Linked DNA regions of Aliidongia dinghuensis. The protein of the gene in region 1 binds, or shares a complex with, the protein of each later gene. Links are inferred from orthologs where the notes say so. Each region holds a gene or a part of one and is shown on either strand. Other genes may lie near its edges.

The links.
Region 2: the proteins of meaB (region 1) and scpA are in contact, whole or in part, in a crystal structure (PDB 8DPB), measured with the Methylorubrum extorquens proteins. The link is inferred for Aliidongia dinghuensis from one-to-one orthologs. Residues at the interface, in SOR26638.1 of Methylorubrum extorquens: Arg20, Ala21, Ala24, Arg25, Thr28, Ser32, Arg33, Arg34, His37, Thr98, Gly99, Gly100, Ser101, Ile102, Leu103, Lys106, Thr107, Ala110, Ala113, Ile114, Asp115, Arg116, Ala118, Phe119, Ile120, Arg121, Pro122, Pro124; in SOR27001.1 of Methylorubrum extorquens: Glu577, Glu578, Asn579, Asp580, Gly581, Arg582, Arg583, Arg585, His596, Ala604, Ser605, Ala608, Asp609, Gly611, Phe612, Asp613, Val614, Asp615, Ile616, Gly617, Pro618, Leu619, Glu625, Arg628, Gln629, Val631, Glu632, Asn633, Asp634, Glu661.

The regions. Positions count from the first base shown.
Region 1 is NZ_BMJQ01000028.1:48,581-55,236, reverse strand. Bases 2,672-5,571 are described here. They hold meaB (methylmalonyl Co-A mutase-associated GTPase MeaB), read left to right. Parts: upstream 2,672-3,572; coding sequence 3,573-4,571; downstream 4,572-5,571. Other genes in these bases: IEY58_RS32200 (FAD-dependent monooxygenase), read right to left, coding at 5,145-5,571; rpmB (50S ribosomal protein L28), read left to right, coding at 4,719-5,021; IEY58_RS32215 (patatin-like phospholipase family protein), read left to right, coding at 2,672-3,544. Also shown: IEY58_RS32230 (transglutaminase family protein), read left to right, coding at 1-261; IEY58_RS32225 (quinone oxidoreductase family protein), read right to left, coding at 258-1,241; IEY58_RS32220 (LysR family transcriptional regulator), read left to right, coding at 1,499-2,407; more of IEY58_RS32215, read left to right, coding at 2,471-2,671; more of IEY58_RS32200, read right to left, coding at 5,572-6,656. UniProt on the Escherichia coli protein: Binds and hydrolyzes GTP. Likely functions as a G-protein chaperone that assists AdoCbl cofactor delivery to the methylmalonyl-CoA mutase (MCM) ScpA and reactivation of the enzyme during catalysis.
Region 2 is NZ_BMJQ01000002.1:450,907-457,607, reverse strand. Bases 1,949-4,893 are described here. They hold scpA (methylmalonyl-CoA mutase), read left to right. Parts: upstream 1,949-2,318; coding sequence 2,319-4,469; downstream 4,470-4,893. Other genes in these bases: IEY58_RS05445 (DUF2889 domain-containing protein), read left to right, coding at 4,563-4,893; IEY58_RS05455 (PAS domain-containing protein), read left to right, coding at 1,949-2,177. In the rest of the region: IEY58_RS05470 (MOSC domain-containing protein), read right to left, coding at 1-369; IEY58_RS05465 (hypothetical protein), read left to right, coding at 568-774; IEY58_RS05460 (cupin domain-containing protein), read right to left, coding at 779-1,126; more of IEY58_RS05455, read left to right, coding at 1,653-1,948; more of IEY58_RS05445, read left to right, coding at 4,894-5,147; IEY58_RS05440 (TetR/AcrR family transcriptional regulator), read left to right, coding at 5,288-5,872; IEY58_RS05435 (2,4'-dihydroxyacetophenone dioxygenase family protein), read left to right, coding at 5,905-6,444; IEY58_RS05430 (alpha/beta fold hydrolase), read left to right, coding at 6,441-6,701. UniProt on the Escherichia coli protein: Catalyzes the interconversion of succinyl-CoA and methylmalonyl-CoA. Could be part of a pathway that converts succinate to propionate.

The DNA.
Region 1 (6,656 bases):
TATCTCTATGACGAGGCGCTCGTCGGCGCCTCCGGCGGCCTGGTTGGCGGCGGTGCCACCCATGCCTGGGTGCAAGTCTATCTGCCCGGCGCCGGCTGGGTCGAATTCGACCCGACCAACGCGCTCGCCGGCGGGTGCAACCTGATCCGCGTCGCGGTCGCCCGCGACGCGTCCCAGGCCGTGCCCTTGAGCGGCAGCTATACCGGCAACGCCGAGGACTTCTACGGCATGGAGGTCGAAGTCGAGGTCACTGCCGGTTAGGGGATCAGCAGCAGCGAGCCAGTCGTGCGCCGCCCTTCAAGATCGGCATGCGCCCGCGCCGCCTCGGCGAGCGGATAGATCCCGCCGATCTCGACGCGGATGGCGCCGCGCGCGAGCATGGCGAAGAGTGCTGCCGAACCAGCCTCGAGATCGGCGCGCGTCGCGAGATAGGTGCCGTAGGTCGGCGCCGAGACCTGGAGCGACCCCTTGGCGCGCAGGGTCTCGATCTCAATAGGCGGCACGAAACCGGACGCGGTGCCGAAGCTGACGAGCATGCCGTGCGGTGCCAGGCTGTCGAGCGACAGATCGATCGTGTCGCGGCCGACCGAATCGAACACGACCGGCACGCCGCGGCCTCCCGTCGCGGCACGCACCCGGGCCGGCACGTCGTCCTCGCCCAACACCAGCACTTCGTCATAGCCATGATCGCGCGCGACCGCCCGCTTGGCGGCTGAGCCGACCGTGCCGATCGCGCGTGCGCCGAGCGCCTTCAGCCATTGCCCGGCGATGAGGCCGACGCCGCCGGCCGCGGCATGGAACAGCACGCAGTCACCAGCGCGCACCGGATAGGCCCGGTGGATCAGGTAATGGGCCGTGAGGCCGGCGAAGAGGGCAGCAGCCGCCGTGCGGTCGTCGACCCCGTCAGGCACTGCCACGACCCGGTTGGCCGGCATGACGCGATGGCCCGCATAGGCACCGGCCGGGAAGGTCGCATAGGCGACGCGCTGGCCGACCGCGAAGCCGGTGTCGGACGAGCCGACCGCCTCGACCACACCCGCCGCCTCGACGCCCGGCACCGCCGGCAGCGGCAGCGGGTACCTGCCCTGGCGATGATAGACGTCGACATAGTTGATGCCGATCGCAGTCTGGCGGATCAAGAGCTCGCCGGGGCCGGGTGCTGCAACCGGCAGATCGACGAGACGGAGCCGGTCGGCCGGGCCGACCTCGCTCATCTGGATGGCCTTGGTGACGGTGGTCATGAGGTTCTTCCTCCATCGAATGGCGAAACCGTCATGACATCTGCGCCCGGATCTGCCGGAAGCCGACAGCGAAGAGCGCCAAGTCATTTGCCGTTTTTGCGGTGAAGTCTCACTCCTTCCGTCGTTCCCGCGCAGGCGGGAATCCAGAGCCGCGGGCTCGCTGGGCGACAACGAGGCGCGGTAGTCTTTACCGCAGCCCTGGATCCCCGCCTTCGCGGGGATGACGAATAAGGAGCTTTTGGGGCATCGTGCCGGCCATGGATTGGAACGACCTCAGATATTTCCTCGCCGTGGCGCGCGACGGCAGCCTGACCGGGGCGGCGCGCCGGCTCCATGTCAGCCAGTCGACGGTGACCCGCCGGATCGAGGCGCTCGAGGCGGCGTTGAAGGCGCCGCTGTTCCTGCGCCGGCGCGAGGGCTATGTGCTGAGCGAGGCCGGCTCCGAACTGCTGCCGGCGGCCGAGCGGGCGGAAGAGGCGCTCGCCGCCGTGAGCCGCCGCCGCTTCGATGCGCCGGGCGTGATCGCCGGCACCGTGCGCATCGCGGTGGCCGAGATGCTGGGCCAATGGTTCCTGCTGCCGGCGCTGGGCGAGCTCAGGGCCGCCCATCCCGAGCTCGAACTCGAGATCGTCGCCAGCGTCGAGACGATCAAGCTCGCCCGGCGCGAGGCCGATCTCGCGGTCCGGCTCTATCCGCCGCGCGAGGCCGGCGGTCTTACAATCCGCCGCCTCGCCGGCCTCGCCATCTGCCTCTATGCCGCGCCCGATTATCTCGCCCGGCGCGGCACGCCCGCGACGGCGGGCGATCTGGCCCAGCACGAAATCATCGGCTGGGATCCGGCCTATGCCGATTTCCCGATTCCGCGCTGGCTCGCCGAACTGGCGCCGGCCGCGCGCCAGCCGATCCGCATCAACACCATGGCGGGCCACCTGCTGGCGGCCCGTGCCGGTCTCGGCATTGCCGCCCTGCTGCCTCAGGCGGCGGCGGAGAACGGGCTTACGCGCGTCCTGCCCGACGCGGCCGTGTTCCATCACGACATCTATCTGGTGGCCCAGGCGCTGCCGCAGCCGGACCGGCGCGTCGACGTGGTGGCCCAGTTCATCGAACAACTGTTCCGGCGCGAGGCCTCCCGCCTCGCGATGGCTGCATCGCCGAGCGACGGCTAGCTTTTCAGCACCACTGCACCCATCTTTTGCGCCGCCGCTTCATCGATTGAGGTCTTTCCGCCCATGACCGACATGCTCGACGCGCCCATCCCACCGAAGAAGACGCGCACCAAACAGAACGGACCGAAACGCATCAACCTGGCACTCCAAGGCGGCGGCTCGCACGGCGCCTTCACCTGGGGCGTGCTCGACCGGCTGCTCGAGGACGATCGGCTCGAGATCGACGGCATCAGCGGCACCAGCGCCGGCGCCATGAACGCCGCGGCCCTGGCGCAAGGCTATGTCGACGGCGGGCGCGAGGGCGCCCGCGCCTCGCTTAATCAGTTCTGGGGCCGGATCAGCGACTTCTCGCGCTACAGCCCCGTCCAGCGCAGCCTGATGGACCGGCTGATGGGCAACTGGAACCTCGACACGTCGCCCGGCTACCTGCTGCTCGACACGATCGGCCGGGCGTTTTCGCCCTACCAGACCAATCCGCTCAACTGGCACCCGATCCGCACGGTGCTGGAAGAGGAGATCGACATCGCGCGCATCCGCCGCTGCAAGAACCTCAACCTGTTCGTGTCGGCAACCAACGTGCGGACCGGCAAGATCCGCGTGTTCGACCGCAAGGACCTGTCGATTGACGCGCTCCTGGCGTCCGCCTGCCTGCCGACCGTGTTCCAGGCGATCGAGATCGACGGCGATCCCTACTGGGACGGCGGCTACATGGGCAACCCGGCGATCTTCCCGCTGATCTACGGCTGCGAGAGCCAGGACGTGGTGATCGTGCAGATCAACCCGGTCGAGCGCGAGGGCACGCCGCAGACCACGTCGGAGATCCTGAACCGCCTCAACGAGATCACATTCAATTCGACGCTGATGCGCGAACTGCGCGCGATCGCCTTTGTCCAGCGCCTGATCCACCAGGACATGCTGCACGGCGACCATGTCTCGCGCCTGAAAGTGATGCACATCCACCTGATCAGCGCCGAAGAGCACATGAAGGAGTTCGGCGCTTCGAGCAAGATGAACGCCGACCCGGAATTCCTCCATTATCTCAAGGAGCTGGGCCGCGCCCAGGCCGACAGGTGGCTGGGGGAGACCTACGACAAGATCGGCAAGCAGACGAGCATCGACATCAAGGGCTATCTCTGACCCCTGCTTCCCTTATGATGCCTCGGCCATGAACGAGGCCGCTGCCCATCCCGCGCCACTCGAGGCGCGCGCCGCCGCCATCGCCGCCGGCGACCGGCGGGCGCTCGCCCGCGCCATCACGCTCGTCGAATCGACCCGGCCCGATCACCGGGCCGAGGCCGAAGCGCTGATCGAACGCGTGCTGCCGCACGCCGGCAATTCGATCCGCATCGGGCTCTCGGGCGTGCCCGGCGTCGGCAAGTCGACCTTCATCGAGGCGTTCGGCCTCATGCTGATCCGGCAGGGGCATCGCGTCGCGGTGCTGGCGGTCGATCCGTCGTCGCGCCGGACCGGCGGCTCGATCCTGGGCGACAAGACGCGCATGACCGAGCTCGCCCGCGCCGAGGCAGCTTTCATCCGCCCCAGCCCAAGCGGCGGCACCCTGGGCGGCGTCGCCCGGCGCACGCGCGAGTCGATCGTGCTATGCGAGGCCGCGGGCTTCGACGTGATCCTGGTCGAGACGGTCGGCGTCGGTCAGTCGGAGACCGCGGTCGCCGACATGGTCGATCTCTTCTGCCTGCTGCTGCTGCCGTCGGCTGGCGACGAGCTGCAGGGCATCAAGAAGGGCATCGTCGAGCTGGCCGAGCTGCTGCTTGTCAACAAGGCGGACGGCGAGCTCGAAGCCAAGGCCCGGGTCGCGGTCGGCGACTATCGCGCGGCCCTCCGGCTGCTCCGCCCGCTCTCGCCGCTGTGGCAGCCCGAGGTGCTGGCCGTCTCGGCCGTGACCGGCCAGGGGCTGGATGCGGCCTGGGCCGCGATCGAGCGGCACGAAGCCGCGTTTGAGGCTGCGGGCGAGAAGGCGCGCCGGCGGGCGGCCCAGGCGCAGGCCGCCCTTTGGGCCGACTTGGGCGACGGCATGATCGAGGCGCTGCGCCGCCGGCCGGCGATCGCCGGGCGCATTCCCGAGATCGAGGCGGCGGTCGCGGCCGGCACCATGACTGCGATGGCGGGCGCGCGCCGGCTCCTTGCGCTCTTCCTCGGCGAATAGCGCAAGCCAGCCTTTCGGCGTAACGAACAGGAAAAATCCGGACTCCTGTTGACGCGCCGCCCGACCTCGCGTAGATACCGCAGCCTTGTTCCGGCTGCCCTCGCAAGAGAAGAGCGGCCGACACCAGTTTTTGCGAAGAGACACGTCATGGCCAGAAAGTGCGATATCACCGGCAAGGGTGTGCAGACGGGTAACAACGTCAGCCACGCCAACAACAAGACCCGCCGCCGGTTCATGCCGAACCTGCAGGTGACCTCGTTGTTGTCGGACACGCTGGGCTTCGCCGTGCGTCTGCGCCTGTCGACCAACGCGATCCGCACGATCGAGCACAATGGCGGCATCGATGCCTTCCTGCTGTCGACCGCGGCGTCCAAGCTGCCGGCCGAGGCACGCCGTCTGAAGAAGCAGATCGAGAAGGCCGCCGCCGCCAAGGCCGCGAAGGCCGCCTAAAGAGGCCTGCCAGCGCCCCGCTCGCCGAGGGGTGCCGCTTCTTCGCATGAGATCATGAGACCGCCGGGATTCCGTTTCCCGGCGGTTTTGTTTCATGCGCGTCCCTTGGGCCCGTCCGCAGCGCTACTCTGCCGCGCCGTCGACCAGTTCCGCCGCGGGCACGAGCCAGCGAGCGAGATATTTCTCCAGGAGCTCCGCCTGGGTCGCGGGCGCCCGGAAGCCCACGTAGCGGTCGGGCCGGAGCAGATAAAGTGCGGCATGGCGCACGCCATAGCGGTCGTGCAGCAGCTGATCGCGGTCGATCAGCACGTCGCCGGGCCAGGCGGCCGGCGGCCGATCGGGGGTGACGAGCACCGGGCGGACTCGGCGCCCGAAGCCCGCGACCGCGGCTTCTGCGATCTCCGCCAGTTTGCCGCCGACGTCCGACTGATCGAGTCCGGCGAAGATCAACAGGTTCCAACCCTCGCCCTCGATTTCCTGCAGCAGGCGCAAGGTGCGCCGGTCGACGGCGCGGACCGCGACGCCGTCAGGCGCCCGCTCGCCCGCGATCGGCCCGATCGTGCCGCCATGGTCCTCGCTGAGCGCGCTCATGAGATAGGCAACCGGCACTTCGCCAACCGTGCGCCTCAGCCGCTCCTGCACGGCCTCGAGCCCCATGACGCTGGCGCCGAACAGCTTCATGGCGCGCTGGGCGAGGTCGCCCGGCCTCACCATGCTGTGGAAGCCGCGATCGGTGAATTTCAACAGATCGTCGGCGATCGGATGGCGCTCGGCATGATAGGTATCGAGCAGCTCCGGCCGGGCCTCGCCCTTGATGACCGCTGCCAGCTTCCAGCCGAGATTGAAGCCGTCCTGCATGCCCGTGTTCATGCCCTGGCCGCCGATCGGCAGATGGGCGTGCGCCGCGTCGCCGATCAGGAACAGGCGGCCCGCGCGGAATTGCTTGGCGAGCTTTGGCGTGCCGCGCAGCCGGTTGAGCCAGCGCGGCTCGAGCAGCGTCGCGTCGGGATCGGCGATCTCGCGCAGGATCGCCTCGATCTCGTCCAGGTCCGGTGGCTCGGTCCGCTTCGGATCCTGGTCGGCGCGGGCGCAGACGATGCGGAAGGCGCCGTCGGCGTCGAACGGGAACAGACCCAGGAACCTATCCTTGGTGACGAACAGATAGCCGCGGCCCGACGGGTAGGACCAGCGCACCTCGCAGTCGGTCTGCAGGAATTCGAAGCCGTCGCCTCGCTCGCCGTGCTCACCGTCGAACGGGATCTCCGCCGCTGTGCGTAGCCGGCTTCCGACCCCGTCGGCCGCCACTACATATTGCGCCTGGAGCCGATCAGTGCCGCCGTCGGCCCGCTTGAGCTCGAGCGTGATGTGGTCGCCCGCGTCGACCGCGGCCACCGCCTCGACGCCGCGCTCGACCGGGACGCCGCATTCGTCGAGCCGTTCGAGCAGCAGCCGCTCCGTCACATCCTGGCCGATGATGCGCGGCGCCGGAAAAGCGCTGTCGGCACCGGACAGGCGGATGCCGCCCATGAACTTGCCGAACGCGTGCAGCGAGATCGCCTCGAGCGGAAAGGCACGCGCGACAAAGCGGTCGGCGAGCCCCATGGCCGCCAGCATCTCCTGGGTGCGGACATGGAC
Region 2 (6,701 bases), on another replicon or contig:
CTGCCGGCACGGGTTGCGCAAGCCGGTCACCTCGACGATCGCGTCGGCGCCGATGCGGAGCCGGCTACCGGTCGGCAGCGCCAGGAGGTCGAGCCCGCGGGTCGTCACGTTCTCGCCGAGCGCGCCCGGCGCCACATCGAAGCCCCCGGCGCGGAGTTCGCCGAACAATTCCGCGTGAATGAGATGGACCTGGCGCAGGTTCGGCTGGCTCGGGTCCTTGGCGACGCGCGAGCGATGCTGGACCGTCCTGCCGCGATGCGCATCGCCTGCGACGCCCTCGCCGACGATGAGCGCGATGCTCTCCTGATTGGTCTTGCTGAAATCATGCCCCGCGTGCCGGCTCACCGCCACGACCTGCCCCTGCCCCATCCAGCCCCTCGCCTTGCAAAAGTTCCCGTGCAAAAGTTCCCTCATGGGCCGCCCCATGAGCCATGCTGGCCAACCCCTTGCGCCGTAGAACGCTTGTCTCGATCATGGCGCCCGCGACCCATTAGCAAGGGACTTTTAAGCCTGGTTCACTTAGGGTCGCGCGAATTTTTCGCGTCGAGGCTGGAGAGGGTAGGATTGATGAGCGCCGAAATCATTGCGTTTCCGCTCAAGACACCATCCTGCATCGACCAGCAGCGCTGGATTCCTGCGCCCCGGCCGCGCCAGCCCGAGCCAATGCCCGTCTCGGGTTACCTGCACCTCTTCGGCTTTCTGGTCGTTGCCGTGTCAAGCTGGTTCCTGATCGCCGGCACGGTGCGCCGCGCCGCGAGCCTGCTCCACTGCTGACGTTTCACGGCTGATAGATCGCGTAGAGCTTTCGCGCCGCGGTCACCACTTCCCAGGTCCCAGTGAAGCCGGCCGGCACGACAAAACTGTCGCCGGCGCGATAAGGTGCGACCGTGCCGTCATCGCCGTGCAGGACAACCTCGCCCTCCAGCAGGTGGCAGAACTCATGCTCGGTATAGGCGACGCGCCAGCGGCCCGGTGTCGAAGCCCAGAGCCCGGCCGAGAATTTGCCGTCGTCGGAGCCATAGGCGTCGACAATACTCTGCTGCGGCACGCCTGAGAGGATGCGGTCCGCCGGCGGCAGATAGGGTGTGGCCGGCGCCGTATCCGGCGTGATCTTGAGCGTGCCCATCCGGCCTCCTCCCTCGACTGTGTCCGACCATGCTAGCCGGACGGCGGCACGCGGCATATGCCAAAGGAAACAAAGGCAAAACAATCAAATGCCCGACAAACCTGTGCCGCGGTTCACAGGTGGGCCGCGATCGGTCCGGCTATTCGGGGGTCCTCGACGCCTGAGGGGGAACCCGTTTCCATGAACCAGCGCCAGCGAACCGCCTGCCCCGATTGCCACGGCACCGGCAGCGATCCGACGCGTCGCCCCGTCCCTCTTCATCCAGCCCATCTGCGCCCAACCGTTCTTCACCCGGCCCTGCTTTGCGGCACCCCGCCGCACCCGACGCCCCATCAGGCGGAGTCCGCTCCCGCGCTCTGCCGGCAATGCCTCGGCACGGGGCGGCGCTGGGTGACGGCCGAGACGGCATAAGCCTTTCCCTCATCGCGCCCCATGGGCCGGCCCATTGGTAAGGGGTCGGCAGTCATTCGGATCCAGGATGCACCGTGGCCGCCGTTCCCTTCCGGCGGGCCCGACGAGAGGTGCCATGGACGGTTTGCTGCTGGGGCAGGTCGAGGCGGTCGAGCTCGATCTCGCCGCGAATCCCTATCCCGATCTGGTGCGGGCCCATGCCTATTGGCTGGCCAAGCGGCAGGATCGGCTGGCGCCCCGGCGACGCGACCTCGACCCGGTCGACCTGGTTGAGGTGCTGCCGCGCATCATGCTGGTCAACGTCGAGCGCGAACCGCTCGATTTCCGCTATCGCCTGTCCGGCACCGGCATCGGCGAAATGCACGGCTCCGACTTGACCGGGACCCGGCCGCGCGATCTCAGGCCCCCCGCCTATGGCCGGCTGATCGACAGTCATTATCGCGCCGCCGTGGCGCGCCGGACCCCGCTGCTGCACCTGATCGTGCTCGACACGACCGATCGGGCGCACGCCTATGTGCGCCTGCTGCTGCCGATATCGGAAGACGGCGTTGAGGTCACCATGCTGATGTCGATCGACGGCAAGGACCAGAACAAGCTCCCGCTCCGCCGCTTCTTCGAGACCCTGACCTCCCGCCGCTGAGCGGCCTCGTCGGGAGTCTTGCGGGGCCGCCCTGTACGCCACCCTCATGACGCGGCGCAATAGCCCCTATATACTGGCCCCGAGGACGAGACGCGGGATGCTACCCGCGCCCCTGGTTTGGTCTGGAGAGGAGCAGCGCCCATGGTCGATTTCCCCAAGCGGAGCCTTGCCGATTGGCAGGCGCTCGCCGCCAAGGAATTGAAGGGCGCCGCCCCCGAGACGCTGGTCACGACCACGCCCGAGGGGTTGGCGGTGAAGCCGCTCTATACCGAGGCCGATCTCGAGGGGCTCGGGACGCTCGGCACGCTCCCTGGCTTCGCACCCTATCTCCGAGGCCCGCGCGCGACCATGTACGCGAACCGGCCCTGGACGATCCGGCAATATGCCGGCTTCTCGACCGCCGAGGAATCGAACGCCTTCTATCGCAAGAATCTCGCCGCCGGGCAGATGGGCCTGTCGGTCGCCTTCGACTTGGCCACCCATCGCGGCTATGACAGCGATCATCCGCGCGTCGTGGGCGACGTCGGCAAGGCCGGCGTCGCGATCGACTCGGTCGAGGACATGAAGATCCTGTTCGACGGCATTCCGCTCGAGCAGATGAGCGTGTCGATGACCATGAACGGCGCCGTGCTGCCGGTCCTGGCCGGCTATATCGTGGCCGGCCTCGAGCAGGGCGCCCGTCTCGACCAGTTGTCGGGGACCATCCAGAACGACATCCTCAAGGAGTTCATGGTCCGCAACACCTATATCTACCCGCCGGAACCCTCGATGCGGGCCGTCGCCGACATCATCGAGTACACGGCGCAGAACATGCCGAAGTTCAACTCGATCTCGATCTCCGGCTACCACATGCAGGAGGCGGGGGCGACGGCGGTGCAGGAGCTGGCCTTCACGCTCGCCGACGGGCTCGAGTACGTGCGCGCGGCCCTCTCCAAGGGGCTCGCGGTCGACGCCTTCGCGCCGCGCCTCTCGTTCTTCTTCGCGATCGGCATGGATTTCTTCATGGAGGTGGCGAAGCTCCGCGCGGCGCGCCTGCTCTGGGCCGAGCTCATGAGCCAGTTCCAGCCCAAGAAGCCGGAAAGCCTGGCGCTCCGCACCCATTGCCAGACCTCGGGCGTGTCCTTGACGGAGCAGGACCCCTACAACAACGTCGTGCGCACGACGATCGAGGCGATGGCGGCCGTGCTGGGTGGAACCCAGTCGCTCCACACCAATTCCTTCGACGAGGCGCTGGCGCTGCCGACGCCGACCTCGGCCCGCATCGCGCGCAATACCCAGCTCATCATCGCCGAGGAGACCGGGATCCCGCGCGTCATCGACCCGCTGGGCGGCTCCTATTACGTCGAGCATCTGACCGCCAGCCTGGCCGATGCGGCGAGGAAGCTCATCGGCGAGGTCGAGGCGCTGGGCGGCATGACCAAGGCGGTGGCCTCCGGCATGCCGAAGCTCAGGATCGAGGAGGCGGCCGCGCGCCGTCAGGCACGCATCGATCGCGGCGAGGAAGTGATCGTCGGCGTCAACAAGTACCGCACGACCGAGAGCGCCGAGATCGAGATCCTGGATGTCGACAATGCCAAGGTGCGGGAAGCCCAGGTGGCGCGCCTGAAACAGATCCGCACGACGCGCGACGGCGGGGCGGTCGAGCAGGCGCTTGGTGCGCTGACCGAGGCCGCGCGCACCGGGACGGGCAACCTGCTGGCGCTCACGGTCGAGGCGATGAAGGTGCGCGCGACCGTCGGCGAAGTGTCGGACGCGCTCGAGAAGGTCTTCACCCGTCATTCGGCCGAGATCCGCTCGATCGCCGGCGTCTACGCCTCGGTCTATGAGGGCGACCAGGGCTTCGAGCGCATCCGCCACGAGGTCGACGCCTTCGCCGAGGAGGAGGGCCGCCGGCCGCGCATGATGGTGGTGAAGCTCGGCCAGGACGGGCACGACCGCGGCGCCAAGGTGATCGCGACCGCGTTCGCCGACATCGGCTTCGACGTCGACGTCGGCCCGCTCTTCCAGACACCGGAGGAAGCGGCGCGTCAGGCGATCGAGAACGACGTCCATGTCATCGGCATCTCGAGCCAGGCCGCCGGGCACAAGACGCTGGTGCCGGCGCTGATCAAGGCCCTCAAGGACCAGGGCTCGAGCGACATCCTGGTCGTGTGCGGCGGCGTCATCCCGCCCCAGGACTATCCGGCCTTGAAGGCCGCCGGCGTCGTCGCGGTCTATGGCCCGGGCACCAACATCCCGAAGGCCGCGGCCGAGATCCTGGGCCTGATCCGCGAGCAGCGCCTGGCCGCCTGAACCCTGTTTCCCGCGCCCTGCGATCAGGGCGCGGGAGCCCAGCGGTTCGTGCGGTTGCTGCGCTGCCAAACAGTCGTTAGGCTGGACCGCATCATGCCGCTCTCAGCCCCTGCTCCGCGCGAGCATATCCATACCCGTCACGTCGAGTGCCGCGGCTATCGCCGTGCCGATGGCCTGTGGGACATCGAAGGCCACATGACGGACGTCAAGACCTATGGCTTCAAGAACGACTGGCGCGGCGAGATCGTGGCCGGCGAGCCGCTGCATGAGATGTGGATCCGCATCACGGTCGACGATGATCTGGTGATCCACGACATCGAGGCCGCGACCGACCATTCGCCCTATCGGATCTGCCCGGACATCGTCGGCAATTTTGAGCGCTTGAAGGGCCTGCGCATCGTCGGTGGCTTCACCAACAAGATGAAGGCGCTGGTCGGCGGCACGGAAGGCTGCACGCACCTGGTCGAGCTCATGGGCCCGATCGCGACCACGGCGTTCCAGACCATCTTCCCGCTGAAGAAACGCCGCGAGAAGACGCCGGAAGAGATCGCCGCAGAAGCAGGCCAGCCGCCGAAGCGCCCGCCGCTGCTCGACACCTGCCACGCGTTCGCGAGCGACAGCCCGGTCACCAAGAAGAACTGGCCGCAGTTCTATACGGGGCCGCAGGACGAGGCTTAGTGATCCGTCTTTGATTTCTCCTCTCCACCCCCGGGGTAGAGAGGAACCGCTGTGCATATTTTCTGACCATCGCCCCTTGCCTCTCGCATCCCATGCGCCATATCCATTATGGAGCGTTTGATCCGAAACAGGGTGTCGCGATGGGCCGACCGCGTGAATTCGACGAACAGGACGTGCTCGCCACCGCCGGCGAGATCTTCTGGGCCAAGGGCTATGAAGGCACCTCGACGCGTGACCTGACCGCCGGGACCGGGCTTACCCACAGCAGCCTCTATGGCGCGTTCGGCGACAAGCGGGGCCTTTATCTGAAGGCGCTCGACCAGTATCTCGACCGGACCTTGCGTGAACGCATCGCCCGGATCGAACGGTCGCACACGGGTGCCGCCGCCATCGGCGCATTCTTCGACGAGATGGCGGCCCGCTCGCTCGCCGATCCGCTGCATCGCGGCTGCATGATGGTCAACACGGCAATCGATGCGGCCCCGGGCGAGGCGGAGTTCCAGCGCGTGGTCGCCGACGAGACCCAGCTCATCGAGGCCTTCTTCCGCCGCGCGGTCGAGGCCGGCCAGGCGTCGGGCGAGATCGCGCGCCGGCAATCGGCCACGGATCTGTCGCGCCATCTTCTGTCCGTTCTCCTCGGCCTGCGCGTGCTCGCCCGCGTGCGGCCGGATGCGGACCTGCTGAACGGCCTCGCGCGCTCCGCCCGCGCGATCCTCACCACCTAGCCTGTCAAATGTCGATCCCAGGAGCCCTGATCATGAGCGAAGCGAAACCCACGCTCGACGAGAGCAAGGTCGCCTATCAACTGCCGCAGCCCGTGGGCATGGTGCCCGACGTCTTCGTGCCGGCCGTGCTCGACCTCGACGGCGGCGACCCGCGCGAGTGGGTCCCGCAATCGGCCCATGTCTCGTTCAAGCCGCTGATCCTGAACGTCAGCCAAGGCTACTACGTCAATATCCTGCGCGTGCGCCAGGCGGGCGTGCTGTCGCGCCACCGCCATAGCGGCCCGGTCCATGCGCTGACACTGCGCGGCTGCTGGCGCTACCTCGAGCACGACTGGATCGCGTCCGCCGGCGACTACGCGTTCGAGCCGCCGGGCGAGACCCATACGCTGGTGGTGCCCGACGACGTCGACGAGATGGCGACGCTGTTCCACGTCACCGGCGGCTACACCTATGTCGACCCCTATGGCGTGGCGCTGGGCTACGAGGATGTGTTCACCAAGCTCGAGAACGCCACCAAGCACTACGAGGCGGTCGGGCTCGGCGCCGATTACGCGAAGAGGTTCGTGCGATGAGGCGCCTTTCGATCGAGGTCGACGGCACGCCGGCCAGCTATCTCACCGCCGGCGACGGCGGCCCGCCGCTTCTGCTGCTGCACGGAACCTACTGGAGCCGCGTCTGGCAGCCGGTGCTGGAGGACCTGGCCCGGGCCGGCCTCACGCCGATCGCGGTCGACCTGCCCGGCTTCGGCCGGTCGGCGGGGGAGCTCACGCCAGACCGGGCAAGCGTGCCGGCGCTCGCACGCTGGGTCGAACGCTTCGTGGCAGCGCTG